Regions from separate parts of the Agarivorans sediminis genome, predicted to be linked through region 1. Evidence: predicted binding sites of a transcription regulator. Region 1 holds the regulator's gene; the other holds the start of a gene.
The links. Region 1 encodes MetJ, which represses methionine synthesis genes. Its sites were predicted from a motif close to TAGACGTCTAGACGTCTA; they were not measured.
Positions count from the first base shown of each region.

Region 2: metF (methylenetetrahydrofolate reductase) is a predicted target of MetJ. The motif match lies at 2,561-2,578, and genes of this name have one in related genera.

Region 1 covers NZ_CP096670.1:4,056,126-4,070,985, reverse strand. Annotated here, with positions in the region: gene M0C34_RS18625 (ABC transporter ATP-binding protein) at 1-113, shown strand, start outside; gene M0C34_RS18620 (aspartate/glutamate racemase family protein) at 120-815, shown strand; gene aguA (agmatine deiminase) at 882-1,973, opposite strand; gene M0C34_RS18610 (APC family permease) at 1,976-3,373, opposite strand; gene aguB (N-carbamoylputrescine amidase) at 3,378-4,259, opposite strand; gene M0C34_RS18600 (LysR family transcriptional regulator) at 4,365-5,258, shown strand; gene M0C34_RS18595 (DUF2059 domain-containing protein) at 5,425-5,892, shown strand; gene M0C34_RS18590 (VanZ family protein) at 6,016-6,276, opposite strand; gene M0C34_RS18585 (DUF2999 family protein) at 6,638-6,889, shown strand; gene M0C34_RS18580 (DEAD/DEAH box helicase) at 7,144-8,430, shown strand; gene metJ (met regulon transcriptional regulator MetJ) at 8,521-8,820, opposite strand; gene metB (cystathionine gamma-synthase) at 8,974-10,131, shown strand; gene M0C34_RS18565 (bifunctional aspartate kinase/homoserine dehydrogenase II) at 10,162-12,573, shown strand; gene M0C34_RS18560 (alpha-amylase family glycosyl hydrolase) at 12,737-14,794, opposite strand.
Region 2 covers NZ_CP096670.1:447,527-462,386, reverse strand. Annotated here, with positions in the region: gene M0C34_RS02160 (hypothetical protein) at 1-130, shown strand, start outside; gene M0C34_RS02155 (hypothetical protein) at 704-913, opposite strand; gene M0C34_RS02150 (hypothetical protein) at 1,034-1,453, shown strand; gene metF (methylenetetrahydrofolate reductase) at 1,636-2,538, opposite strand; gene greB (transcription elongation factor GreB) at 2,795-3,289, opposite strand; gene M0C34_RS02135 (substrate-binding domain-containing protein) at 3,360-4,382, opposite strand; gene M0C34_RS02130 (glycoside hydrolase family 9 protein) at 4,648-6,972, opposite strand; gene M0C34_RS02125 (Tex family protein) at 7,244-9,547, shown strand; gene M0C34_RS02120 (putative metalloprotease CJM1_0395 family protein) at 9,614-10,528, opposite strand; gene M0C34_RS02115 (hypothetical protein) at 10,530-10,763, opposite strand; gene bioH (pimeloyl-ACP methyl ester esterase BioH) at 10,828-11,601, opposite strand; gene M0C34_RS02105 (ComF family protein) at 11,635-12,372, shown strand; gene nfuA (Fe-S biogenesis protein NfuA) at 12,407-12,985, shown strand; gene M0C34_RS02095 (hypothetical protein) at 13,044-13,931, opposite strand; gene gpsA (NAD(P)H-dependent glycerol-3-phosphate dehydrogenase) at 14,109-14,860, opposite strand, start outside.

The DNA of each region.
Region 1 (14,860 bases):
TTTCCAATCGCACCTATGCCTTATCTACCGGCTCGGTAGTGCTTGAAGGGCAGTCCAGTGAGTTGATGAATGATCAGCGGATTAAAGCCGCTTATCTCGGCGGAGAGGTGTAACCAACGATGCGAATTCTGGTAGTTAATCCTAATACCTCAGCGGCCATGACCGACAAAATCGCCCTGTCAGCCAAGCAGATTGCGGCGACTGGCACTGATATTATTGCAGTGCATTCGCAACATGGACCTGCGTCTATAGAAGGTTATTACGACGAAGCCTTAAGCATTCCCGGTATGTTAGCGGCGATTCAGGCAGTGGTGAATTACGATGCCATTGTGATTGCGTGCTTTGATGATACCGGCTTGGATGCCGTGCGCTGCTTGACCGATAAACCGGTGCTTGGCATTGGTGAAGCGGCTTGTCATGTGGCGTCGATGCTGGCTAATAAGTTTTCGGTGGTCACCACCTTGGCCCGCTCGGTACCAGCATTAGAGCATAATTTGCTGGGCTATGGTATGGACAGAAAATGCGTGAAAGTGCGCTCATCTGAAGTCGCGGTATTAGAGCTTGAAGAGAATAATCCTGCAGCCTTGTCAAAAATTTCTAGCGAAATTGAACAGGCCATTATTCAAGATCGCGCCGAAGCAATTGTATTAGGTTGTGCAGGTATGACCGATTTAGCCAACGCTTTGTCTATAAAATACGGTTTACCAGTGTTAGATGGAGTGTCTTGTGCGGTGTCGTTATGTGAAAGCTTGGTGCGTTTAGGAGTGAATACTTCCCGTTTAGGTGGTTATTCACCGGCGGTGGATAAGTACTGAAACAAGATAAACCAAGCCAAGCGGCATTGACTTGGTTTATCTTTCACGAGGTGTTTGTCTGCGAAGTTAGACGCTAGGCACTTGTTGGGTAATGCAATGAATATTGCCGCCACCCAGTAAGATTTCACGCGCCGTCACTCCCACTACCTTATGCTCAGGAAATGCCTCAATCAACACATTTTTGGCCAATTCATCGTTAGCTTCATCTAGTAGAGGAAACACCACTAAGCCATTGCTTATCAGGAAGTTGGCGTAAGACGCCGCTAATCGCTCACCGGCCTCACGTTGCATGCCCTCGGTTTGGTCTATTCCCGCCGCTTCCTCTTCACTCATATAAAGAGGGCCAGGCATGGGGAGTTTATATATTTTTAGCGCACGGCCCTTGGCATCGCGTTCATTACTGAGCTGTTTATACGCGGCTTGGCTAATGGCATATTGCGGGTCGCTGGGATCATCACAGCAAGTGAGAGCTACTTCTCCGGGCTTAATTACATGCATGATATTGTCTACATGCCCATTGGTTTCGTCGTTATATAAGCCCTTGTCTAGCCAGATGATTTTCTCTATACCCAAATAGCTTTTTAGATTCTCTTCTATTTGTTGCTGAGACAAATCAGGGTTTCTGCTGGGGTGAAGCAAGCATTCTTTGGTGGTATATAAGGTGCCGTCACCGTCAGTGTGAATGGCTCCGCCTTCTAATACAAAGGGGGCTTTGTAGCTAGCGTCTCCAGTGATATTGAGCATCTTCTCGGCCACCGCATCATCTAGATCCCAAGGGAAATAAAGGCCATCAACTAAGCCGCCCCACGCATTAAATTGCCAACTAATACCGCGGCGCTCGCCTCCTTGATTAACCACGTAAGTAGCGCCAATGTCGCGCATCCAGCTGTCGTTATAAGACATCTCAATCACTTTGATATGTGCTGGCAACTGGGCCCGCGCATTAGCGTATTGGCTTTGTTCAACCAACATTACCACTGGCGTAGCTTGGGCAATCGTTATTGCTACCTCTACAAAAGCGTGTTGGGCAAACTTGCCGCTATAGCGCCAGTTATTGCTGCGTAATGGCCATGACATCCACACTTCGCTTTGTGGCTGGTGTTCACCGGGCATATAAAAACCGGCACTGGCAGGTACCTCTTCGATGATTCTGCTCATGCTTAAGCTCCTGTTTCGCTGGCCAGATTCAGTGGGCTACTTTGTCGTTTCGCTCGTAGCAGTAGCAGCTCACCAAGGGCAATGGTGGCTAGCACGCCGCTTAATACCGGAATGGTATATTGCCAATCGATAGTGCCGAAAATGATATCTGGGAAGATAAATAGCACCACCGCTTGTAAGATAACGAGGAAACAAATAACGGTCATCGCTAGCTGCACTTTAAGCCCGCCCGGTATTTTAAATGGCCGGGCTGTTGCTGGATCGTTAATACGCAGCTTTAAGTAAGCAGGGAACATCAATAAGTAAGGTAATAGGAAGATGCAGCTTGAAAAGGCAAACATCGACCAGAACAACTCATCATTGGTGTTAGCAAAAAAAGTGTAGATGAAAATAACGGCAGTAGAAACTAACCCTGTGATGATGTTCGCACCTACCGGGGTGGCGTATTTAGCAGAGCTTTTTGCCACAATGTTAGGTAACTCACCGTCTTTAGCTGACTGCGCAGCAGCGCGGCTAGAACCCATGGTCCAGCTCACCATATTGCCAATAAAGGTCAGTAGGGTCACAACGCCTAGCGCATAGGTCATAAATATACCTAGCGGACCATTGCCAAACAGTACTTTAAGGGCATCAATAATGCCTGCTACTAAGCCCACTTCTTCAACCGGCAGTGCCATTAGTATGCCCAAGGTGCCAATAATGTAGAGAAAGGCCGTAATTGCAATGGCTAAGAACACCACCTTGGGAATTTGTTTTACGTCTTTCATTTCTTTAGTCATGGTGGCGACCAATTCAAAGCCCATTAAATTGAAGACTAACGCAGGAAGAAATGCCGCTCCGGAATCAAAAGAAGGCATTACTGCCGCTAAGCTAAATTCGTTGGCAACACCATTTTTCATCGCATAAATAAAACCGCCTATGCCAAGCACCGAGATAATGAGCACTTTTAATACCGCACATACATTGGTAATTAGCACCCCCACATCAACTGAGATATTACATACCCACACGGTTAGCCAAGTCAGGCTTATGCAAATAAACACCTGAGCGCTAAGGGGTAAGTCTGGCGCAAATAGTTCTGAAAACATACCGGCAAATAAGATGTACACCGCGGGCATCCACAAGCCAACATTTATCCAGTAAAACCAGGTCGTTCTAATAGCCCAGCTGGAGCCAAAGGCTTTCTTTACCCAGTCGTAAATGCCTCCCTCTCCGGGGTAGGCGGCGCTGAGTTCTGAGGTGATCAAGCCATAAGGAATCACAAAAATAACTAAGATGAGTGTCCACCACCCTAGAGAACTTACGCCTATAGACGCTGACGCCGTTAAGGTGTCTACGACCAGTACCGCACATAAGCTAAACAATGCCAGTGGGGTTATGCCCATTTTTTTAGTTGTCATGCGTCTAATCCTTTAACTGACCATCTAGGGTTAATAAGTGTTGGTAATGCTCGGGGCGTCGATCTCTAAATAGCCCCCAAGCGCTGCGCTGAAACTCAATCTCGTCTAGATCAAACTGGTGTACGAGTACCTCTTGAGTATCGCGGCTGGCTTTAGCCAGTACTTCGCCGGTGTAATTGGCAATAAACGAAGACCCAAAGAAGGTGATTTGATGATCGCGAGACTTTGCTTGTTCGCAGCCAATTCGGTTAGAGGCTATCACTGGCACCTGATTGGCAGCGGCATGCCCCTGCATCACACATTGCCAATGCGGTTGAGAGTCTAGCTCTGGTTGGCTTGGCTCACTGCCAATAGCGGTTGGAAAAAATATTAACTCGGCACCTTGTAAGGCGAGGCTACGGGCGGTTTCTGGAAACCACTGATCCCAGCAAATACCAATGCCAACTTTGGCATAACGGGTGTTCCAAACCTTGAAGCCGGTATCGCCAGGGCTAAAGTAGTATTTCTCTAAATATCCATCACTATCGGGGATATGGGTTTTTCGATAAATGCCTAACAGCGAACCATCGGCATCAATCATCGCCAAAGAGTTAAATTTCACGTTGCCCGCTTTTTCAAACCAGCTGAAGGGCAACACCACTTCTAGCTCCTTGGCTAACTCAGAGAGCTTTTTAAAGGCCAAATTATCTTCTAAGTAACTGGCGAGCTTGTGATATGACTCTTCAATTTCAATACAAAAATATGGTGTTTCAAACAGTTCTTGAAGCAGGATGATTTGCGCGCCTTTGGCGGCGGCTTCTCTTACTAAATATTCTGCCTTGGCAAGATTTTCTTCTATGTTCCATGAACAAGACATTTGTGTGGCGGCTACAGTGACTTTTCTCATCCCAATTCCTATACGGGTGATGCAAACTATGGAACATTTTTATCTTAAAAAGGGTTATTATAAAAACGCTATTTTTTTATTTGTATATGAGAGATATCGATAACTGTGGACATAGATATAAATCAACTACGCCTGCTGGTGGTATTAGAAAGGGAAAGGCATTTATCTAAAGCCGCCCAAAAGCTGTTTATGAGCCAGTCAGCGGCTAGCCATATTTTGTCTAAACTGCGTCATCGTTTTGATAACCCGTTATTTATCAAAACCCGCACCGGCATGGAGCCAACACCGCTGGCTCAAGCCTTATTACCTGATATTGAAAAGGGCCTAAGTTCGATAGACATGGCCTTAGCCAAAATGAAGCCATTTAACCCCTTACTCGACGCCAAAACGTTTTACATTGGTGCTATCGACTACTTTGAGTTTTATGCACTGCCTAAATTGGGCAAAAAAATGGAGAACAGTGCACCCAATGCACGAATTGCGGTAGACATTCTTTCCGAAAACATCCAAATGGAGCGGGTAGAACAAGGCCGAATAGACCTGATGTTAGGGGTGGATACATTGCAAAATATGCCGCGTTATTATCACCGTTATCATTGGCTAAGCGATCCTTATGTGGGCATTGTGTCCAAACAACAGAGCAACTTTCCTGAAAAGTTTACCTTTAGAGACTTTGTAGAGACGCCACAGGTACACCTACCCTTAATTAACTCGGGTGCCGATCCCATCGACCGATGGCTACTGGCGCAGCACCAAGCTCGGCAGATTTCAATGACGGTGCAAAGCTATGCGGTGGGCGCAATGGTCACCGCCAATACCCGTAACTTAATGTGTGTGCCGCAACGGATTGCCAAAGAACTCGAACAAATGCTACCGGTACGCATCGTTGAGCTACCAGAGGGCATACCCGAGCTATCGTTAAGCATGTTTACTCATCAGTTATACGATAGCCAAGAGAGTGTTCAATGGTTAATCAAACAAATTCAGCAATGCACCTGACAAATTATTCATGCACTCATCACCGGGTTTTAGGTGAGTCTGGGTATCACGCTCCGGTAAATTGCGATTAAAATCACTTTAAAATGTGGACTATTGCCACTTGCTTGTTAATGTTAGTCAACGATTTATCAGTACTTTTCTCAGCACCCATATACAAGGATAGAAAGTGAACAAATATTTACTATTACCATTGATGGTTTTAACCTTTGTGGCGCCTACGATGGCTCAAGAAACGCCAATCGATGAGATGTTTAAGGTTATGAAGATGGACCAGCAGTTTGAGGGTGGATTCGAGGCCATGATGCCAACCATTGATCAGATGACCGCTCAATTTAGATTGGATAATGAGGGTAAGGAAGAGCTTAAGGGTATTTTTCGTGCTTGGTTTAATGAAGATATCGACCGTCCGAAAATCATTAATGATATGAAAGAGCTGTACACACAAACCTTTACTGATGATGAAATCATCGAGATTACAAAGTTTTACCAAACGCCAGTCGGTAAAAAATTCTTAGAAAATTCAGCCCACTTAATGCAGGTAGGTGCCCAAGTAGGCATGCAAGAGGCGCAATCTAAACAAGCGATGTTGATGGAACGAGTAAAACCTTTCTTGGAAAAGCACGGTATTAAATAGGCGATATGCCTCTGGCTCCCCACCTAGACTTAGGCGGCTTTTATATCTTACTTTAATAAGCCGCTAGTTGATGTTGGTATAGGTCCGACCGCCTTACAGTGCAAAGCACTGGGCTCAATCAGACTAAGCGATAGGCTTAGTTTCTCCCGGTGACAACGGTGACTTACTTTGCTGATTCGCATAGTAACGATTGATTAGAAAACAAGACATAGAAGCGATGGCTATGCCGAGCATGTCTGCCGAGGCGTCGATAAGGTCAAACGTGCGATGCGGTATAAATGCTTGGCTGAGCTCTTCACCAAGGGCAAATATAGTCACCAAAATAGCTCCCCAATAAAGCCGAACACTCGCAATGGCTAAAACGCGAAACTTCAGGGCGATCACCAAGATAAACGTGAGTGTGCCAAAAAGGCAAAAGTGGCCTAATTTGTCGCCATAAGGAAACGAGGCTACAAAGTTAAAAAAACACGCTAGAGCCGCCAGTATTCGCTAAATAAATAACCCACAAAATAAAGCCAAGAAAGACTGCTGCGAATACAGTGGCCAGTTTATTCATAATCAATCGCTAAAGAACAAGAAGACTTGCAAAGCAATATAACAGGCCGTTCAACTTGAGATAAGCGAATGATGCTGAATCATAGAGACTGCGTTAACCGGGTTAACAAGGTGGTGGTTGTCAGTGTCATCATATTCAGTCAAATGGTAGACTGCTCCCTTATTTTGTTTAGTGTTTAAAGGTAATGTGATGAACCCAATTATTGCAATGTTGAAAGAGAACAATATTAGTGACCAACAGATCGGCGAGGTGTTTCAAGCGCTGACAGACAATCCTCTTGCAGCAATGGCAACGATCTCTCAGTTGGGCTTACCTCAAGAAAAACTTCAACTTATGCTCGGCCAGGTGATGCAAAACCCCGCTTTGATTAAAGAAGCGGTAAACGAGTTAGGTTTAGATTTCTCGAAAGTTGAAGCCGCCAAAGAGCAGCTTCAGAAGTAAGTTTCATTGCTAGATAATCTGCAAGGGGCGTTTAGCGGTTATATATTACAGTCTTATCAGCCCGTTTTATCTTTAGCGTTGTAGATTGCTCGCTTAAGCCGAATCGACAACCCTTGGCTAGTTCTGTTGGTGTCAATGTTGCTGTGGCTGGCCGCACGATTAGCTAAAGCACTTGAGCCCTAAAAGCGTTCGACCACCGTTAAACAGCCTTGCTTAGACTGACGAAGCGGTGCTGCTGTAACCGAGGTTTTTCTATGTCATTTGAGTTACTAGGCTTGTGTAGTGCGCTGTTGAAAAGTGTTGCTGAACAAGGTTATACAAAACCAACACCGATCCAACTCGAAGCGATTCCGGCGGTACTGAGTCAACGTGATGTTATGGCGGTGGCACAAACGGGTACCGGTAAAACAGCGGGTTTTACCCTACCGATGGTACAGTTGTTATCTGGCGCTGCTAGCCCGAAGGCTAGCTCGGTTCGTGCACTTGTTATTACTCCCACTCGAGAACTTGCCACTCAAGTGCTCATGAATGTACAAAACTACAGCCGTCATATGAATATTCAATCAGCGGCGGTGATGGGGGGGGTGAGGATAGAACCGCAAATAACACAGTTGCAAGCGGGTGTAGATATCTTGGTTGCCACCCCTGGCCGTTTGATTGATCTATACAAGCAGCAAGCGATTCGCTTCGATCAGCTTGAGATCTTGGTGTTAGATGAAGCCGACCGTATGCTGGACTTAGGGTTTATCGACGAGATGAGCTACCTCCAAAGTGTACTGCCTAGCAAACGTCAAACCTTGATGTTTTCAGCGACCTTTTCAAAACAGATCAAATCGCTGGCGAGCGGTATGCTCAATAATCCGCTGTTGATTGAAGTTGCCGCCGCAAACAGCACGGTTGATTCGGTTAAGCAGCGTCTCCATCCGGTAGACAAAGCGCGTAAAAGTGAGCTGCTGATTCACCTTATTAAGCGTAATAATTGGCCTCAAGTGTTGGTGTTTAGTCGTACTAAACTGGGTGCTGACAGTTTAGCCTCTCAGCTTGAAACGGCTGGCATTAGTGCCGCTTCTATCCATGCTAACCGAACCCAACATGCTCGTACATTAGCTTTAGAAGGGTTTAGAGACGGCAGTGTTGCAGTGTTAGTTGCTACTGATATTGCTTCTCGAGGTATAGATGTTAGTCAACTGTCTTGTGTGATTAACGTCGATCTGCCCTATGTAGCAGAAGACTATGTGCACCGAATTGGTCGTACTGGTCGAGCTGGCAGCTTTGGTTTAGCGGTTTCACTGTTTAGTGAGGATGAAACTAAACAGTTGAGAGCAATAGAGCGCTTAACGGGCCTGAAGTTCAAACATGACATTGTCCCTGGCTTTGCGCCCAAGCCCAAACCGAAGCAAGCCGTGAATATATCGGATGATGATGACGAATATGGCAATTTTGAGCCAGACCCAGAACCGCAAGGCCGAGCTAAAGGGCGAGGAAGTCGTCAGCCCAAGGTGGCTAATCGCAGTGGCAAAAAACGACCGCGCAATAAATGACAACAAGCAGATTAAAGAAAGCAGCCGTAGTCTTAAGACTAAATTCATTGGCATGCAGTTAAAGCAAAGCCGCTCTAACAGCGGCTTTTTCTAATCTTCTTTATTGAGTTCTGCTAGGGCGGCCTTTTCTAAGGCCGGATCTGGCTTATCTTTTTGTAAGTCGGCATCATCGGGCAGGGGCTGACCAGTATAGGCATGTAAAAAAGCTTCGCAAAGCAATTCGCTATTGGTGGCGTGACGCAAGTTATTAATTTGTCTGCGGGTACGTTCATCAGTCAATATCTTTAAAACCTTAAGAGGTATAGATACTGTGATTTTCTTAACTTGTTCGCTTTTTTTACCGTGTTCAGCGTAAGGGCTGATCCACTCACCGTTCCATTCTGTCGACATACTACAATACACACTAAACCAAAGAGACCCTATTGTAACGGGGGAAAAGCCACTTAGCAATCCAACAGCAAAGACATTTAGACGTCTAGAAGTGTTGACGTCTTTTTTGCTGGTGGTAAAGTGGCAGGATAAATTGAGGGAGTAAATCAGCAAATGTCTTTAAAAGATCTTCAAGCAGCCACCATAGCAGTGCGCAGCGGTATTGAAAGTGATAGCCAGCACGGCGCAGTAGTTCCGCCCATTTATTTGTCGAGCAACTACAGCTTTGCTGATTTTAACCAGAAACGCCAATTTGATTACAGCCGCTCAGGCAACCCTACACGCCACATTTTGGCCGAAGCCATTGCCAATTTAGAGCATGGCGCGGGCGCGGTCATTACCAATACCGGTATGTCGGCGATTAACTTGGTTACAGCCTTATTAGAGCCGGGTGATTTACTGATTGCTCCTCATGATTGCTACGGCGGCAGTTACCGCTTATTTGATAGTCTGGCTAAGAAAAGTGCTTTTGAAGTGGCTTTTGTAGATCAAAATGATTCGTCAGCACTGGCTGAGCTATTAACCAAAAAACCTAAAATTGTTTGGCTAGAAACGCCAAGTAATCCTTTATTGCGAATTGTTGATATTAAGACTATTGCCGAGCAAGCACATGCTGTGGGGGCCTTGGTGGTGGTAGATAACACCTTCTTATCGCCAGCCCTGCAAACCCCTATTTTGTTAGGCGCAGATATTGTGGTGCATTCGGCCACTAAATACATAAATGGCCACTCTGACGTGGTGGCCGGAATGGTCGTAGCGGCCACTGATGAGTTAGCCGAGCAGCTAGCTTGGTGGGCTAATTGTTTGGGCTTAACTGGCTCTGCCTTTGATTCCTATCTCACCTTGCGTGGCTTACGGACTCTCAAGGCCAGAATGAATGTCCATCAGGAAAATGCACAAGCCATTGTGGCGTGTTTGCAGCAGCAAAGCGCTGTGGGCAACATTTATTATCCTGGTTTACCTGAGCACCCGGGCCATGCGCTAGCGCAAAGCCAGCAGCGTGGTTTTGGTGCTATGTTGAGTTTTGAATTGGCTTTAGATGAGAGCCAAATGGTGAAATTTTTGAAAGCGTTGCAGCTGTTTTCCTTGGCCGAGTCGTTAGGTGGAGTAGAGAGTTTAATCGCCCACCCTGCGACCATGACACATGCCGCCATGTCGAGTGACGCCTTGGCAGAGGCAGGGATTTCTAATCAGCTATTACGCGTGTCGGTGGGTTTAGAAGACGCCCAAGATTTAGTTAATGACTTACAGCAGGCCTTTGCCAAACTTTAAGTTTGGCTAAAAGTTGTAGAGAGGTATTCAGTGTCAGTAAATAGGCATGTTCATAAATTTGGCGGTAGCAGTTTGGCCGATGCGGGTTGTTTTAAGCGCGTTGCCAATATTGTTGCTGAACATTCTCAGCCCCATGATCTTATTGTTGTGTCAGCAGCCGGTAAAACGACTAATCGTTTACTGAAGATCATTGAGCTAGCCAAGCAAGCAGATGATGCTACGGGCGAGGCTCTAAAAGGGCTTATTGAGTTTCAATCTAAGTTAGTTAATGAGTTATTAACTGAGCAAAAGGCCAAGCAAATTGTCAGCGCTTTAGATCGTGAGCATCATCAAATTGCCAGTGTATTAGAGGGCGAGCTCAGTACCTTTAATATTAACCAGCTGTTGTCTTTTGGCGAACGCTGGTCAGCCCGTTTGTTAGCAGCATTACTCAGCGAATTAGACTGCCAAGCCGAATGGTTAGATTCTCGAGAATTTTTTAAAGCGGAATTATCAGCTCAGCCTCAAGTTGATGTTGAACAAAGTGCGCCATTATTAGCACAGTGCTTAGCGGCTAAATCGGCTTGTAGAATAGTCGTTACCGGCTTCATTTGTAGCGATAGCCAAGGGCGTACTGTAACCTTAGGGCGCAATGGCAGTGATTATTCGGCTACTGAACTCGCCGCTTTGGCTGATGCCATCTCTACCACTATTTGGAGTGATGTGGCCGGTATTTACAGCGCTGACCCGCGCCTAGTAAAGGATGCGCAGCTGTTAGAACAGTTGGCTTTGAATGAAGCCTCTGAACTGTCTCGCATTGGTAGCTCGGTGTTACATGCGCGAACGTTAGAGCCCTTGGCTCGTTCTAGACAAAAAGTGAATCTGCGCTGTAGCTATGCTCCGAAAGATGGGCAAACCCTTATCTATCGCAAAGGTATAAAAAGTAACGCGGCTAAAATTGTCACCTCAGTAGACGATATCGTGTTACTTGAGCTGACTTTTAAGCAAGATTTTAGTCGCCATGCTACTGGTTTATTAGCAGAGCTAGCAAAGAATCATTTGGCTCCAGCTACTCGCCACAAGCATAGTGAAACGGGCTCTTTACGCATGGCCTATACCCGTGAGTTAGTGGATGAAGCCTTAACACGCATTGATCACTTGGCTGCCCAGTTTCAGGTGCAGCGAGTAGAGCGCAGCGAAGGCTATTGTTTGGTGGCATTGGTTGGCGCAGGTGTCTGTGATAACCCGCAGCAGTGTTACCAATTTTTTCAGCAGTTAGCTGAGCAGCCTCTCGAGTTTATTCATTCGAGTGCCGATAAGTTGAGCTTGTGTGCGGTAGTTCGAAAAATCACTTTAGAGCCCTTGCTTAAAGAGTTGCACACCAACTTGTTTAAACAAAAACGTAAGCTAGGTTTAGTGGTATTTGGTAAAGGCAACATAGGTAGCCAATGGCTAAGTTTGTTTGCTGAGCAAAAAGCAGAATTAGAGCAGCGCTACCCATTAAGTTTGAGTCTAGCCGGCGTGTTTTCTAGCCAACGTGGTCAATTAGATTTTACAGGCTTAGATGCCAAGCAAGCCTTGACGGGCGAACCAAACCTTACACTGATTTGGCCTGATCTGTTCGATAAGCTTAGCCGCCACCCTTATGATGAACTGGTCGTTTTAGATATTACTGCCAGTGAATCGGTAAGCGCATATTATAGCGAGTTTGCGCGCCGAGGTTTTCATGTGATTACCGCCAATAAACATGCGGGCGCCAGTGAACAAGCAAATTACACAGCCCTTAAAACCAGCTTTGCTGATCACGGTTCACATTGGTTGAGCAATGCCACGGTTGGCGCTGGTTTACCGGTGCAATCTAGTATTCAGCACTTGCGCCAAGCGGGTGATCAGATTCTGGCTATATCGGGGATATTTTCTGGCACCTTGAGCTGGTTGTTCCAACAGTATGATGGCTCAGTGGCCTTTTCTGAGTTGTTGGCGGATGCGCTTAACCAAGGCCTAACAGAACCCGACCCGCGAGAAGATTTATCCGGGAACGACGTGCAACGTAAGCTGCTCATTTTGGCTCGTGAAGCAGGTTTTTCATTAGAGCTTGATGATATTCAACTACAGTCTTTGGTGCCTGAACGTTTAGCGGGCTTAGCGCTTGAAGATTTTCTTGATGCGATGGTGGAGTTAGATGAGCCTATGCTGCAAGCCTACAATGATGCTAAACGACAAGGCAAGGTGATTCGTTTTCTGGCTAAGATAAACCCTCAAGGGCAGGCTGAGGTAGGCTTAGCAAGCATTGATGAGCGACATCCGTTTGCCAACTTAAAGCCTTGTGACAATATCTTTGCCATAGAGAGCCAGTGGTACAAGAAAAACCCCTTGGTCATTCAAGGCCCTGGCGCTGGCAGAGAAGTGACCGCCGGAGCACTGCAAGCAGATTTAGTGAGTTTGTGTAGCGCACTAAGTTAAACAGCGGAATATTTAAAACAAAAAAAAGCCTCCATAAAGGAGGCAAAATAAGGGTACAAAAGGGTGTTTAACAAACGTTTGAAGGATAACCTTCGTTCTAGTATTAAAGGCTCTAGACAACCTATCTCAAGAGGGCGGTAATGACACCGCCTTCTTAATGTTACTACTCACACTTGCTTATCATCATCGTTCCGCCAGTTAAGGCATCATTGATTTCAAAGCTGTAAACATAATCACCGGCTTCAGGAATCACAAGACTTGATTCAGTGCCCTCACCGGCGGCAATTGACATTGCTTGCTCTGTTGCGATAACTGCTACGCCTGTAGCCGTTGCAAATTCTGAGCTCCAATCAGCGGCAGCGAACTTGAAACCAAATGATGTGGTCGCAGATTCAGTGACGACGACTTGGTAAATGTTGTCACCTTTGTAGCTAAATTTGTGACTATCTGGTGTCGCACCAAAGCCATCACCACCATTATAGTTACCGCGGATCCACATCTCTTTATCAAGAGGGCCATTGCCAGCAACGTCAGGTGCGCTGCAGTCAGCTAAAGGACCAGTGCCGATCAAGCTTCCACCATTGCCTTGTTGCGGGCCTTCAGCAGTTGCCGACAGTACTTCAAGGAATAGTGATTCAAAACCCTCGATGTCGATGCTGTAACCACCCGATGCGATATCGATGGTTTCGTTGGTCAGCATATTACGCAGTTGACCATCACTACCAATATCTTCACCGGTGACATCAATAGTAAAGCTGTTAGTACTGGTGTTGTTTAGAAATAGTATGGTGTTGTCTTCATATTGCTTGTGGTCGAAGAACACACTGGCGGCGTCATCATGACTAATAGCGATGCGCTCACCTTTATACAGTGCAGGGTTAGCAGCACGCAGAGTCATCAGAGCGCTGATGTAGTCCCGTAAATCGGCTTGACTGGCGTCAGCGTTAAATACTGCACCGCCTTGCTCGCTGGCTAAACCTTCCACTTTACCACTGTTACGGGCAACGTGATCGTCACAGAGACCTTGGTCAGCACAAGTTGTGTTACCTACTTGGTCTGCAAATCCGGGGACTTCGTCGCCAATTTCTTCACCGTAATACATGGTAATGGGACCAGAATAAGCACTTAAGAAAGCATAAGCTGCTTTATGGCGAGCCCAGTATTCTTGTTGGTTTGGTTGAGCAATGTCGCCACGCTGTAATAAATCACCAAAACGAACTAAGTCATGGTTACCAATAAAACCATTGGGTACGGCGTGGTCTGGGTTGGCTATTTGAGCGTTGAACGCAGCATTTAAATTGGTTGCGTCGCGACCTCCACTGCCATTTTCTTCTACGGCATAGGTTTGAGTAATGCTATAACGCATTGGAAAATCAAAGGCCGAACATACGCCTGGTGCTGCTTCTGGGCCGTAACCTTCATCACGAATCTGACTACCGCCACCATCCCAAATCTCAGCAACCATGTAAGCGAGAGGGTTAACGCTTTCGCCATTCATGGTGTAAGTGGTTGCTTTTGAGGCATCTTCTACCGATTTACGAATTTCTCCCCATGCGCCAACCGGAACTTGGTAAGCTTGGTCTAAACGCCAGCCATCAATACCTAGTTCAGTGACCCAATAGCTAGCCACTTCTTTGTAGAACTCTAAGGTGTCGTTATCGGTACCCGGGTAACTTACTGGGTTGTCACTACCAGAAGGTGTTAGGCCGTTAGGAGACGGAGTAACACTGCCTTTATGGTGACCAAATACGCCATCAAAAATAACGTACATACCTTTTGCATGTGCTTTATCAACTAATTCTTTAGCTTGCGCTTTGGTACCAAAATTAGGGTCGATTTCAAAGTAGTTACGAGTAAAGTAGCCTGTTGCATCAAGCTTAGAGCTACCCTCTGAGTCAAAAATTGGGGTCATCCAAATCGCATTCATACCTAGGCTTTGAATGTAATCTAATGAGTCAATGATACCTTGAAGATCACCCTTGTGGTGGCTAGTGCCGTAACCATCGTTATAGTCATGGTTAGAGTCACCATCGATGAACGCTTCGGTCATTACTTGGTAAATACGCAGTTCTTTCGCTTTTTCATAAATAGCTGCATCACACGCATAAGCTTGGTATTCGTAATCTGATGGAGGTGTTGTGCCACCACCATCACCACCACCACCACAGGCACTTAACCCAAATACAACTGCCATTGAGATAGCACTTTTAGACCAATTCATAACTCTTCCTTGCTAGGTACATCTTATATAGCTTGAGTAAATCACAGCGTAGGCCATCTAGATACT
Region 2 (14,860 bases), 1.0 Mb from region 1:
CCTGTCGGGTGTAGGCTTAACCATGATTGGTCGTTACCAGTTTAGCACTCAGCAGATCCTGAAGAACAACTGGTATTACGCGGTAATCATGTGGTTAATATGCTCTGGGGTAAACGCCTTGCTCATGTAACAAGGTCGGCAATATGATTGCTCGTTTACAATAAAGAGCGTTCATTTGCTTTAAATTCGTAGTTGGGCATTCGCGGTCTATCTCATTTATGCCCCGAAGTTTGTCAACTTGATGCTGTTTTCGCTTGGCTGCTGTATCGGATTTCGCCTCTCGGCGACGTCATTTTTCTTTGGCGACCAAAGAAAAATGAAGCAAAAAGAAAGGTCGCCCTGCATTATCTTTACCCTTCATTGCTCAGTGGCAAGCGCGCCTGCGCAACTAGCTACGCTCAAACAGTGCTCGGCCTAGACCGCTTGCCACTTCCGCGACTCGGCGATAATGAAGGGAAGGGGCAAGGGAAAGCTGGCATATCCCTGCCCCATATTAGGCAGATAGTCCAATAACACCTTAAAAAACGGCCTTCACCCTTAGCAAAACTAATCGTTTTACTAAGTGCTTCTGCAATGCTTTTTAGAGGAAAACTTGTCGAAAACTGAACGTTTATCACTGCGGGCCATCATCGAACTAAAGAACTTATAATGGGGTGGCCAAATTTAGTTGACCATTACAGTGCTTAACTAAATGACGATAAAGTCAAAACCCACACGGCCCAGCTTCATAAACCACACAAAGATGACTAGCCAAGTCTTTGTATTTTCTGATAAGTTTGTTGATAGAACGAATATTGGTGGGAATGGTGCCATGGAATACAGGCTCATCTCTCGAGTTATCAACACAATAAGCGACATCAGTGGTTTCTTTGTGAACATCTAGTCCAATGAAAAACGTGCTAGATGTAGCCATGTCGATCTCCTGTTCTGTTAAGACTTTGCATCTAACAGTGTGGCTCTAGTTTGACTACCCCACGATAAACGCAGGAGGTCGGTACTTTCACTGGGGGAGCATTATGTCTAGGGTTCAAGGATGATTTCGGAAAACTTTTCATGGTCTCAGAGTACTTATCTAAAATACAATTCTATCGATTATGATCTTCATAACGATTTTGATTTCATTGAAATGAATTATATGATTGAAAATCAATCAGTTACTCTTAAGTGGAAAAGAGGTGCTGGAAATTGGGTAAATCAAAATCAACCTAATTTCATTGTTCTAAATATATCGAATGTATCTCAGTTTGAATTTAAGCCAAGAGATTCTGAAATACCTTTCACAGAAGATGATTGCTTAGAAAGTTTTGGTTTTATATCAGGTGATGATTGGTGCGATGGTCAATTCTGGGTTGATAAAGCACCAGATGATAGCTGGCTTTGGTCATTTATTTTTCAGTCTGGAGCTGAAATTATAATTGGGGCTAAATCAGCTATTGTGAAAATTGCCCCCTAATTGGACGTTAACTCCAACTGTTCCATACTCCCGCTAATCGGAAACACCTTTGAACAAGTGAATGCCCTAACAAGCTTGTGTCCAACAGTTTGTTAGGAAGTAATCATAATTTATTGCCTATCAACTACAGGTACAAAAACCTAGCATTGCTAGGCTTTTATAAGGTTTAGTAGGATTAACAACTAAGCAGGCACCGTTTCCGCTGGGCGAACCCCCAGAGTATGACAAATAGCATAGGAAAGTTCAGAACGGTTAAGCGTATAAAAGTGAAAATCTTTAACCCCTTCTCGTGATAACACCTTAACCATCTCAATCGCCACACTAGCGCCCACCAAATTGCGGGTAGTTTGGTCATTGTCCAAACCAGCAAATTGGCCATGTAACCACTGCGGCACCTTTACATTAGCAAAAGAAGCAAACTTCTTTAAGGTGTTGTAATTTGACACCGGCAAAATACCGGGAATAATTTCACCTTCTATGCCCACCGCTGCGCAACGGTCACGAAAACGTAAATAGCTTTCAACATCAAAGAAAAACTGCGTAATAGCTTGGTTTGCTCCGGCGTCCATCTTACGTTTTAAGGCCAACAAATCCGCTTGGGCACTTTTGGCTTCCGGATGCACTTCAGGATAAGCGGCCACTGAAATATCAAAATCAGCCTCTTGTTTAAGCAAGCTGACTAAATCGCTAGCATACATCGCAGGCTTTGCAGAACCTTGCGGTAAATCGCCCCTTAAAGCGACGATGTTACGAATACCACTATTCCAGTAATCCCGAGCAATTTGACGCAGCTCATCAGGCCTTGAGTCGATACAGGTTAAATGTGGGGCTGCAGCTAAACCGGTTCGGTCTTTGATCGCTTTAATCACATTATGGGTTCGGTCACGGGTGCCAGAATTAGCACCATAAGTGACGGATACAAATTTTGGCTTCAAGGTTTGCAAGCGTTCGATGGACGCCCACAAAGTTTGCTCCATGCTTTCGGTAGTCGGCGGGAAAAATTCAAACGACACATTAATATCGCGATTAAGCTCACTTAAGCTTTGATTGAGTGTTTCGATCTGTTGTGCGTGGTGAAATCCCATTACCTTCTCCATTAAAGACTGATAGACGTCTATACCGCTAGATAGTAACTCTGTGTTAATTTAAGTCAACCAGCTTCATGTTGTTGATAACATAAAGTGAATTAATTTCAATAAGGGGAAATTATATGCCTATCGCTGAGTATACGGCTAAATATGAGATTGACGCTAAAGCGAACCACGATTAACAAGCTAAAGATAATGTAAGGTCCACCATCGGCCTTATGGCGTCAGTTTAAATGGTAGGGCTAGTAATCAATTAGCAGGCTGGTTTAGCCTTGAAAGGCGTGTATTGAATCGCCGTTACCCACCACTCTTTAAGCCCCGTTGGCGTTGTCACAAATACATCATCATCGACTTGCTTGCCAATCAAAGCTCTAGCCATGGGTGAGTCTATCGTTATGTAGCCAAGCTTGGGATCTATTTCATCGGTACCCACGATGCGATATTGCACTACCTCACCCGCTTCGTTTTCCAGCTCTACCCAAGCGCCAAAGAACACTTTGCCATTTTGCTGGGGGTAATGATCAACAATCTCTAAGGCGTCTAGGCGTTTATTTAAAAAACGTAAGCGAGAATCAATCCGGCGTAGTTCACGCTTACCTTCTTTGTATTCAGCATTCTCTGAACGATCGCCCAAGGCGGCCGCTTCAGATACCGCTTGGGTGACTTCTGGGCGTTTTACTTTCCAAAGATATTTAAGCTCTTTGTCTAATTTATGCCAGCCCGCACGGGTAATAAGATTGGTTTTCATACGCATTCTACTATTCTGCCTAAGCCGCCAATTATAAACGACTTAGGCAGTAAAATGATAAAGCAATAAGCTAAATATGTGGCTTGGTGGTTTCGCGTTTAACTAACTCAACGGGAGGAAGCCTAAAGCTATTGCTATCACCACCATTAAGCATATCTAACATCGTTAATGCCGCCGCATACCCGGTATCGAAAATAGGTTGGCGAACCGTGGTTAATGGTGGGATAAAGAATGCTGCACTAGGCACATCGTCAAACCCAATCACCGAAATGCGTTCTGGTACCGGTCGTTTTGCTTGATATAGCGCCTGCATAGCACCAAATGCGGTTAAGTCATTTGCCGCAAAAATAGCCGTATATTGCCTTTTGTTGGCCAATAAACGTTGTACCGCCTCAAAACCACCTTTTTCAGTAAAATCACCTTGCTCTATTAACGCAAGCTTGACCGGTAAACCAGCATGCTCCATCGCTTGCGTATACCCTTCTAAACGCTGCTGGGCATCAGGGTGCCCTGCCGGCCCCTTAATATGAGCAATTTCTCGATGCCCTAATTGAATAAGGTGATTGGTAGCCATATAAGCTCCCACCGAGTTTTCAATTTTAATCGAGCGTAAACGCGCCGCTTCAAGATCTCGACCTAACGCGACTATTGGCTTTTTCTTTGCGTACTCAATAACTTGAGAATCGCTCAAACCACCAGTCACTATAATAATACCATCAACCGAGCGTGATAAGAGTAGTTGCATCGACTCCATTTCTTCTTCGGTATTCCAGTGGCCAGTAACAATGATGTGCGAATAGCCTTGAGCTAATAACACTTCTTCAATCCCGCGTAGAATAGAAGAATAGAATGGGCTATCGGGATGCTGTACCAGTACTCCTATAGTCATCGTTCGACTACTGGCACTGGCCCCTGTTTGCTGACCAGGCTTATAGCCTAGCTCAGCCATGGCGGATTGAATTTGCTTTCTCTTGGAATCTGAAACATAAGTGGTTTGATTCATAAATCGAGATACAGTACTGGGCGAAACGCCCGCTAATGCAGCCACATCATAAACAGTAGAGCGTTGATCTGATTTGCTTTTATCTTTCACAGTAATTCTCTGAAATCTTGATCGAGTTACCATTTTATCCCTCATTACACCCAATACAGAAGCCATTGAGCAGTCAAGGAATAAACCCCTTTGCTCAACTATATACTGCTACTTAGCTAAGAACTTGCTTTGAGTAAAATTATGCATGAGAACGCCGTAGCAGATCACATATTCGAATAGCAAAGCCCTTATCTGAGTAGCTTTTTTGTGGTGCAAATAGTAAAGGCCGACATAAGCCGACCTACTTTTTACAACAACCGTGTCGCTATTTCGTTAACGCTTTTTCATCTAAAGCGCTTGTTACCCATACCAACGGCGCATTCCAGTTAATGGTAATCTCGTTTAATGTCCATGCTCCAATCTCGTCGGCAAAACAAGTTTGAGCAATACAATTACCCTCTAAGGTTGCAGCGACTGGGTCACTAAAACTAATAGAGTTTGGGCCACCCGATAACGCGCCTGGTGCTGGAACGGGTGATTTCTCATCAGCTTGGTGCGCCCAAAAACGGTGATGTGGGTTTTTCAATGGGTTACCACCGTAACCTGTGATGTAAGATTGATCCATTGGGTTACGCCCAAGCAGGTAATCCATACCATGCGCCAGCGTTTGCATGTAATGTGTCTCACCCGTGTAATCAGCGGCATAAGTGAGAAATATTCCGCGGTTAACAATATTTGAGTTTGAACCCCAAGGATATTGCTCAGCAGTGTAAGGGATATGGTAACCCTCTTGAGATAACTGCTTAGAGTATGCATCTGCTGTAGCAATGATATTAGCGCGAGCTTTATCACGTGTTGCTTGATCGAGTTTACTAGGTACTAAGGCTAAGCTTAGGGTACCTGCCGAACTCAAATCCTGCCAAAATAAATCACCACTTGCGGTTTCATCGCCAACTGGCGCCGCCAAAAATGCCGGAGAAGCTTTTAAAGCAGTCAAGTATTGTTGCTCACCAGTGCTAATAAATAACTCTGCCGCAGCCCAATAAAACTCATCGGCTAACTCAAGGTCACCGTAAGGACCAGAGCCAGTAAAGTTATCATAAGCATACACCTCTGGGTGTTTGGCAGCAGCCTGCCAAGCACGGCTCGCAGCATCTAAACATTGCGCTGAAAACTCAGCATCAATGTCTTTCCAGATACGAGCACACTGGGCTGCAGTAGCAGCAAGGTTGAGGGTAGCTGCAGTACTTGGTTGACCAACGTAACGCTTCATAGTGTCTTTATGAGGAGGCAGAGGCATGCCCGTCCACTTCTCATCGGCTACCTTGTGAAACACCAAGTTAGATGCATCAATTTCAGTAAGCTTGAGATCATCAATATTGTCTTGTTGATTACCCACTGGTACCGCAACGCGTTTACCTTCTGGAATTTGCATCGCCAGCATAAACTCCATATTCCAGCGAGCTTCATCCAGTAAATCATTAACTCCGTTGTTCATTTCAGGCAATAATTGCTTACCGTCAGCAAAAGGCTCAGGAACCTTATCTATAAATTGTGAGCGCTCATAAAGGTTCATCAACGTCCAGGTACTAATTCCACCATTTACCACATACTTACCGTGGTCACCGGCATCATACCAGCCACCGGTTAAGTTCATATCGAAATCACAACCCGGCCAACGGTTACCTTTAGCATCCTTTTTGTCAAAACAACTAACGGTATCATTGGGGTGACCTGCTGGGCGAGCAAGATCAGGGCGTTGCACATAATCAGCTTTAATGTCCATACCACTACGGTTTTGATAGAAATAACTTAAAGCGTCATGTTTGAGTTCAGAATAGATATCTTCAGCAATGCGGAACGGGTGGCTGGTTTGACCGTTAGCCGTTAAGGTTAGCCCTGTTTGCGGCGTTTGAATGTGGCTAAAATCAGCGCGATGAACGTTCTCACCAGATGCTTTATTCAAGCCAAATACACGGGTTTTTCCGCTAGCAACAACTTCTCCATTAGCGTCATTAAGCTGCCAAAAAATAGGTTGTTGAGCGTCACTATCAATGATGGCGAATTTCTCGGCTTTAGGGAAAAAACCTACCTGATTAAGCCTAACTAAAGGTATTTTCTTCTCTACCTTATAATTAACACCCTTGACAGAAACCCCGCTGAAACAAACTGTTGCAGCTTTTTGCGCGCCAAGTTGAAATTGAAACTCGGTCTTGGGATCACTTTTCTCTTCTTGAACAAAGCTAAAATTAAACTGCTCCGCTTGTTTACCGATTGTAATATCTTCTAGAAAGAAATGGGTATAAGGAGGGCCTTCATGTTGAATCAAGGCCTTAAAACCGGTTTCCTCGGTCGCTCTTGCAGTAAATTGCACTGCATAGCTCTCGCCTTGGGCTAAACCTAAACCAGCTTGACCAATAATCACATCCCAAGCATTGCTACCTGGTTGAGCGATCTCGATACACGCCTCACCAGCGTTGGCCGCAAGCTTACCGCCGGCAGACCACCAACCATTGGTGGCTTCACTAAACTGACCATTTCGTAGCATTTCCTTGGCGTCAGCCGCTTGCGCATCGAATCCTGTGAATGCAACACTGCACATCAATACACTGGCACCTAAACCATATATCTTAATCTTGTTGGCGCTCATTGAGCTCTCCTTGAACATGAGACGTTTTACTTAACTCAACCATAATCGGAGTGGAAGCGTAAATTAAGGTTTAAACTCACATTCCCATGACACAAGCCGTGACACGATGAATATCTATGAACTACTTATGAAAAAAATTTAGTCTGGTGAAACTGTTTTCACTACTCTGTTTATTATCAGCGGGATGATTGCACTTGCAGCGCTTACAGAACTGAATATCATAGTGTTCCATACTACGCTGTAATCGCAGCCCCCTAGAATAAGCAAACACATGTCAAATATAGAACAACAAATCGCCACTGATATTAGTGCAAGTTATCAACAGGTTAGCGCTGCAATCAAACTCTTGGATGAGGGCGCCACAGTGCCTTTTATTGCTCGTTATCGCAAAGAGGCCACCGGTGGCTTGGATGATGGACAACTGCGAACCTTAGAACAACGATTAAGCTACTTACGTGACATGCAGCAGCGTCGACTAAGCATTCTCAAATCAATTGCCGAGCAAGACAAACTCACCCCGCAACTTGAACAAGCGATTAACGCCACCAGCAGTAAAACCGAATTAGAAGATCTTTATCTTCCTTATAAACCTAAACGCCGCACCAAGGGACAAATAGCGATAGAAGCAGGCTTAGAACCGCTTGCCGAGGCATTGCTACAACAACCCGATACCGTTCCCGAAATACTGGCCGAAGAATTCATTAACCTAGAGGCAGGTTTTGCCGATAGCAAGGCGGTATTAGATGGCTGCAAATTCATCCTAATGGAGCGCTTTGCAGTGCAAGCGCCACTCTTGGCCCGTTTACGCCAGTACTTACTAAACAACGCGCAGGTTAAAGCGTGCGTGATTGAAGGCCAGAAAATAAACGGTCAAAAGTTTCAAGACTACTTCGACTATCAAGAAGCCATTGGTAAAATCCCATCACACCGCGCGCTAGCGATCCTTCGCGGGCGCAACGAAGGCGTGCTAAATCTTAGTGTCGAAGTAGAACAAACAGACGCGCTTAGTCATCCGGCCGAGCAAATTGTTCGTGACTACGTGCAACTAACACCTAAGGGTGTAGCCAGTGACCAATGGGTAAACTCGGTTGTGCAGTGGACGTGGCGGGTTAAACTCAAGCTACAGTTAGAAACTGAATTACTTAACCAACTGCGAGAGCGGGCCGATGACGAAGCGATCTCGGTGTTTTCACGCAATCTTAATGACTTATTGATGGCCGCCCCGGCAGGTCCCAAAGCCACCCTAGGTTTAGACCCTGGTTTACGTACAGGCGTAAAAGTGGCGGTGGTTGATGCGACTGGTAAACTCGTTGCCTACGACACAATTTACCCACATGCACCGCGTAATAATTGGCAAGGTTCGCTAACAACATTGGCAAGCTTAGTGACTAAATACCATGTAAAACTGCTAAGTGTCGGCAATGGTACCGCCTCGCGTGAAACCGATAAACTCGCCGCAGACCTAATTAGTATGTTGCCTCCGCAAGGCATTCAAAAAGTCATGGTTAGCGAAGCTGGAGCTTCGGTTTACTCTGCCTCAGAACTGGCTGCCAATGAGTTTCCAGATTTAGATGTGTCTATTCGTGGCGCAGTATCTATTGCTCGCCGCTTACAGGATCCCCTTGCCGAGCTAGTTAAAATTGAGCCAAAGGCCATTGGTGTCGGCCAATACCAACATGACGTAAGCCAAAGCAAGCTATCACTGCAGCTAGATAGCGTGGTTGAAGATTGTGTGAATGCCGTCGGTGTTGATATTAATATGGCGTCCGCGCCACTGCTGAGTTTTGTTGCTGGACTCAACACCACCATCGCACAAAATATTGTAACTTACCGCGATGAAAATGGTGCTTTTACATCGCGCACGGCAATAAAAAAAGTCGCCCGTTTAGGCCCTAAAGCCTTTGAACAAGCCGCCGGTTTTTTACGGATTAACCATGCAAAAAATGCCCTAGATGGATCAGCGGTTCATCCCGAGGCCTATCCTGTGGTTGAAGCGATAGCCAAACATAGTCAGTGCCAAGTGAGTCAGCTAATCGCCAATAACGAACGCTTAGATAAGCTAGACCCCAAACAGTTTACCAATGATAAGTTTGGTCTACCTACTGTTACTGACATCATTGCCGAACTCAAAAAACCAGGACGTGACCCTCGCCCAGAATTTGCTACCGCAACCTTTAAAGAGGGGGTAAACACCATCAATGATCTTAAACCCGCGATGCGCCTAGAAGGGGTAGTAACCAACGTCACTAATTTTGGTGCCTTTGTTGACGTAGGTGTGCACCAAGACGGATTGGTGCATATATCCTGCCTTGCCAACCATTTTGTTAAAGACCCCCATCAGGTGGTAAAAGCGGGTGATATTGTAAAAGTGAAAGTGTTGGAGCTTGAACCCCAGCGTAAACGCATTGCCTTAAGTATGCGCTTAGACGATGAAGTTCAGGCAAACAAAACGTCAAAGCCAGTGGCTAGCCAAACCAAGCAGCGATCAGCCCCTAAGCCAAAGGCCAACAATACAGGAAGCGCCAAACCCATAAACAGTGCCTTCGCTGATGCCTTTGCTAAAGCCAAAAAATAACCATTTTTTGGTCAATGGATACACTAAATGTGAGTTTATCGGTAAAGGTGTCGAGCAGCGCTGACTTTAGGCTTGTAAGCTAAACTGTGACTGTGGGCGGAATGCAGCAGCGCTGGCATAGCGCTGCTCAATGTTTTGATTACGTTGCTGCATTTGTTGAGCTATATCGGGGAAACGTTGTTGCAGCTGCTGGGCTTTATCTCGCTGTTGCGCCAACTCTTGCTCTACTGTAGTTAATCCATCTTCAGCGCCAGTTAGCGGCTCATCTGCTGCTTGCCCTTCGCTAAATTGGCTGCTACTTAATTGTTGTTGCGCCTCAGCCGCTTTTTGCTGAGCTTGGGCAGCGACTTGTCGGTCTTGACTTGACGGCTCGGCAGGCGCTAAAGCGGCACGTTGCACTTGTTCCATTTTAGCAATGGTAGCTTGCGGGTCACCGGGGATCTCGCTGGTGCTAATAGACACCTCGCCGCCAACGGCATACTGCTTGCCGTCGGGGCCACGTTCTAATTCTAATTTGGCAGCACTTGCATATTGCCCGCCAACCGCTTGATGTTGGGCTTCATGAATTCTAACTTCACGGTCTCTAGCGCTAAGCTCATCCACTTTCTTCTGCTCACTGTCAGTGAGCTCTTGTTGACCTTTTGGTGAAGCGCTAGCTTGATCTGAGTTTGACTCTTTGCCTTGCTGATCTGAATCTTTAGCTTGTTGTTGCTGCTGTTGTTCTTGGCCTTGCTCCCCTTGCTCACGAGCATGCGCCTCCCGCTCCTGCACCCTAGCTTGTTCTTGAGCTTGCGGATATTGGGCAGTAACTTGAGGTTTACTACGATCTTTCTCTGCGCCCACTTCAGGTTCTTTAGCAAAGGTGGCCACTTCTTTAGGTTGTTCAATAACTTGACGCAATTGATTATCGCGTCGCGCTGAATCGGTAGGCGGGCTGAGACTATTGGGGATGATATTAGGTAAAGAGACATTGATATTCATGCTAGGCCTCAATATCCAATAACGAACCCATCATTGTCGACTCGGTTTGAATTAACTTAGCGCCAGCCTTTGCGTACAACTCGGCTTGATTTAAGGAGACAATAGCATCAACCACTTGGTTTTGCTGGGGCTCTCGTCCAGCAGAGACCTCTGCCAGCGACTGAGCACTATCACTCACTTGTTTATTAGCGGTAGCTATGATTTGATAACCGCTGTTCGCTGCGCCAACCTGCATATGCCCCCCACAATGAGTTAATAATTTGCCTTTAAACGCCCTAATATTAGCAAATTGTTCACTTTTACACCACTAGTGAACGAGAAAAGTCTGTTACTCGTTCAGTAAATAACTGTTTCTCTGAAATAAAAGGCGCATGTGAAGAAGACTCAAAGCAATATTGTTGCGCACTGGGGGTTAACACGGCGTGCTCTAGCATCGCAGCCCTAGGAACGAGGGCATCACTGCGACCAAACAATTGCAACCACGGCACATCAATAGTGCTAGCAGCAGCGCGTAAGTCGGTTAATTGCAGCAGCTCTAAACCCTGCTGTAATGCAGCAAGCTTAGGTAAAGGCCGTTCAGCCAGTAAATGTCGTAGTTGTTTTATGTCTTGCTTCGCATGGCTACTGCCCATTGCTTGAATGGCTAAAAATTGCTGTAGAGTTTTACTGAAATCACGCTCTAGACCTACCGCAAAACTATCTAATACATTGGGCGCGATGCCTGGCCAGCCTTGCTTCGCGATAAAATGGGCTGAGCTAGCCACGCTAATTAAACCACGAATACGACGAGGGAAATCTATCGCCGCTTGCATCGCCACTAATCCACCTAATGACCAACCTAGCCAAATCGCTTGCTGCGGTACTTGCGCAGCCACCGCGTTCGCCATGTCACTCAAGTTCAATTGCTCTACAGCAGCAGAATGCCCAAAGCCCGGTAAATCAATCTGATAGAGGCAAAAATGCTCGGATAATAGCTCTGCCACAGGTTGCCACACCGCGCTATTCAAGCCCCAACCATGGATCATCACTAGGGCAGGACCATCACCTTGTCGCTCACAATGCAATTTGCTCATCTACACTTACTAATTAGTTATTCAGGAGCGCCAATGTTAACCAGTTTTAGCTCAGCTTTAAACCAGACTCTTGGTAATGCGAGGCAGTGTAGCTTTTGCCTACAACATAAAGAGACACAAGCAGCCTGCTGTGCTAGCTGCTATGCACTATTAGTGGCTAACCAAATGTGCCGTTGCCAACAGTGTTTTTTAAACATTGCCGAACCAGGTGTGTGTGGTCGGTGCCAAACCGAACCAAATGACTTTGATAGTGTATTTTGCTTAGGTGATTATCAATGGCCGTTAGAGCCAGTGATTAAAAACTATAAATATGCAAAGCAAATGCACCTAGTAAAACCGCTGAGTCAATTGCTATGGGCACAAGTCAAACAGCAACAAATTTGCTTACCCGATGTTTTTTGCTCGGTTCCGCTGCACTGGTTTAAACAATGGAGACGCGGCTTTAACCAAAGCGATTTGCTCTGCCAACAAGTGGCTAAACTTGCTCAGCGCCCCGTCGAACAGGTGTTAAGTCGGCCCCGTTATGGCCGTAGTCAAGCGGGCTTGAATCGACGCCAACGACAGCGTGCATTAACAGCCTGCTTCTCATCTAAAAGCACAATAAAATCAGCTCATTGGGTACTAATAGATGATGTAGTCACTACCGGTAGTACCGCCAATACCTTAGCAAAGTTGCTAAAAAATGCTGGAGCTAATAGAGTGGATATTTGGGCTATGGCAAGAACGCCGAACGCCAACACTAGCCGCGCTGATAAAAAAGCCGTACAATAAACCCTAGTATTTTACTCAGGTATCGAGGAAGCAGATGGTATCGATCTCAGAAACCGCTCAGCAACACTTTGTGAAGCTGTTAGAACAACAGCCTGAAGGCACCCACATTCGCGTATTTGTGGTAAACCCAGGCACCCCAAGTGCAGAGTGCGGTGTATCTTATTGCCCACCAGAATCGGTAGAGGAAGACGACACTCAACTGCCATTCTCTGGTTTTAAGGCGATGGTAGATGCTGCTAGCGTGCCGTTTTTAGAAGAAGCTGAAATTGACTTTGTTACCGACAAGGTTGGCTCACAACTCACCCTTAAAGCCCCTAACGCAAAAATGCGTAAAGTCGATGATGACGCTTCATTAATCGAGCGAGTTGAATACACGATTGAAACTCAGGTCAATCCTAACCTAGCCTCACACGGCGGAAAAGTGAGTGTGATGGAGTTAACTGAAGACGGAGTGGTAGTGTTACAATTTGGTGGTGGCTGTAATGGTTGTAGCATGGTAGACGTAACGCTTAAAGAAGGCATTGAGAAGCAATTGCTGGAGGCTTTTCCAGGCGAATTAACTGGCGTTCGTGATATTACAGAACACCAAGCAGGCGAGCACTCTTATTACTAGAAGTGGGTAAGCCACGGTCCTATTAAGCGCTATTTTAGAATGGCGCTTTTTTATTGACTTAAGGCCTTACTACTCGCCAATCACTAACCTGCATATTAATAAAACCAGCCTGCTGGTAAGCTTTTTCTATTTGACCTGCGCCTCTTAAGTGTTCAATACCTTTATCCAAAGCCCTTAGCATTTCTTTAGCATGTGGAAACGCTGCGCTCACCGCATACACCCGGCTATCGTTTAACGCCACCTTATAATGAGGGATCGGCAATAAACGTTCTCCTTCCACTAACAAAGCCATATCTTGCCCTGCTTGAAAGGGAGCAAGTAAAGCATCAACTCGTCCTTTTATCACTGAGCCATACATACCAGACCAACTACTAATACTGTGTAACTTAGCAAAATCTAATAACTGTAAGGTTTGCCAATCCACGGTCCATTGTTTGCTAGAAATTAGCGATAGCTGTTTAACTTCATCGTGGTTGGGGATGCGCTGCAATTGCAAAATTGGGTGATCAGCTCGCACATAAAGACCGGCAAAAAAATCGCCAGCCCGCACCATCTGAGCACTCATCAATAAATGTTGATTAGACGCCACATCCTTTGACCAAACAGTTGTTGCCGTGGCAGCAATTGAACCGTGTTCCAGCAATTTATTGGTTCTTAAGTAGCTATCAGACACCTGTAAGCTAAGCCCTTCTTCCCATCCGCCTAGAAATAGGGCCTGCTGAATGAGCACCAATTCAACCACATCTCTGCGGCTGCCCTGCCCAGAGAAGTCATCAATCAGTAATGGGTTTCGATCCAACAAAAATTGATGGTAATCGTGCAGTACATCTGTCGGTACCGCGAGCACAGCAACAGGTAAGCTCACGGGTTGGAGCAATTCATCCGCCCAAAGCCAAGTTGGCCAAATTAATCCTATCCATAGGGGGATGGCTAAGTACTTAGTCATTAATCGATCTTTCATGGGGGATTATCAGTAAATAATCATTAACTTAACGAAGGATAAATTATAACAAATTCAGTAGGTAAGCATCCACGCTTTACATCAATTAACTATCAATGAGTATGATAGAAGGCCTAGAAAAGAAGAATACGGTCATAGTGGGATATGACCGTATATTTGCGACTACTCGCCTTTTTGCGAACGAGACAGTAAATCTATCGCGGCTTGTTTCGGTGATTTAGCCTGATACAACACTTGGTAGACTTGCTCTACAATTGGCATTTCAACGCCAACGCGCTCAGCGAGCAAATACACCTCTTTGGTATTGCGGTAACCTTCTACCACTTGACCAATTTCAGCTTCAGCCTGCTCAAAAGACTTACCCGCCCCTAGTGCTAGACCAAAACGACGGTTACGGCTTTGATTATCGGTACAAGTCAGTACCAAGTCACCTAAACCAGCCATACCTTTAAAGGTCTCAGGATCGGCCCCTAAAGCAATACCGAGCCGCTCCATTTCTCGTAAGCCACGAGTAATAAGTGCGGTGCGAGCATTGGCACCAAAGCCTAAGCCATCAGCTAAACCAGCACCGATCGCAATCACGTTTTTGACTGCACCACCGAGTTGTACACCGACAATATCATTATTGGTATACACCCTAAAACTACGCTCACAATGCATCACCTTGGCTAAATAGCTAACAAAGTCAGCATCTGACGATGAGGCCGATATCGCAGTGGGTAAGCCCGCCGCTAATTCTTTTGCAAAAGTAGGACCTGAAATAACCGCCAAGGAACGTTGTTCACCTAGAACCTCAGTCGCGACCTCAGACAACAAATGGCCGGTATTCGCTTCTAAGCCCTTGGTAGCCCAAGCAACCCGTGATTGCTCAGTTAACATAGGCTTTATTTGACGCATCACGTCAGCAAAAGCAA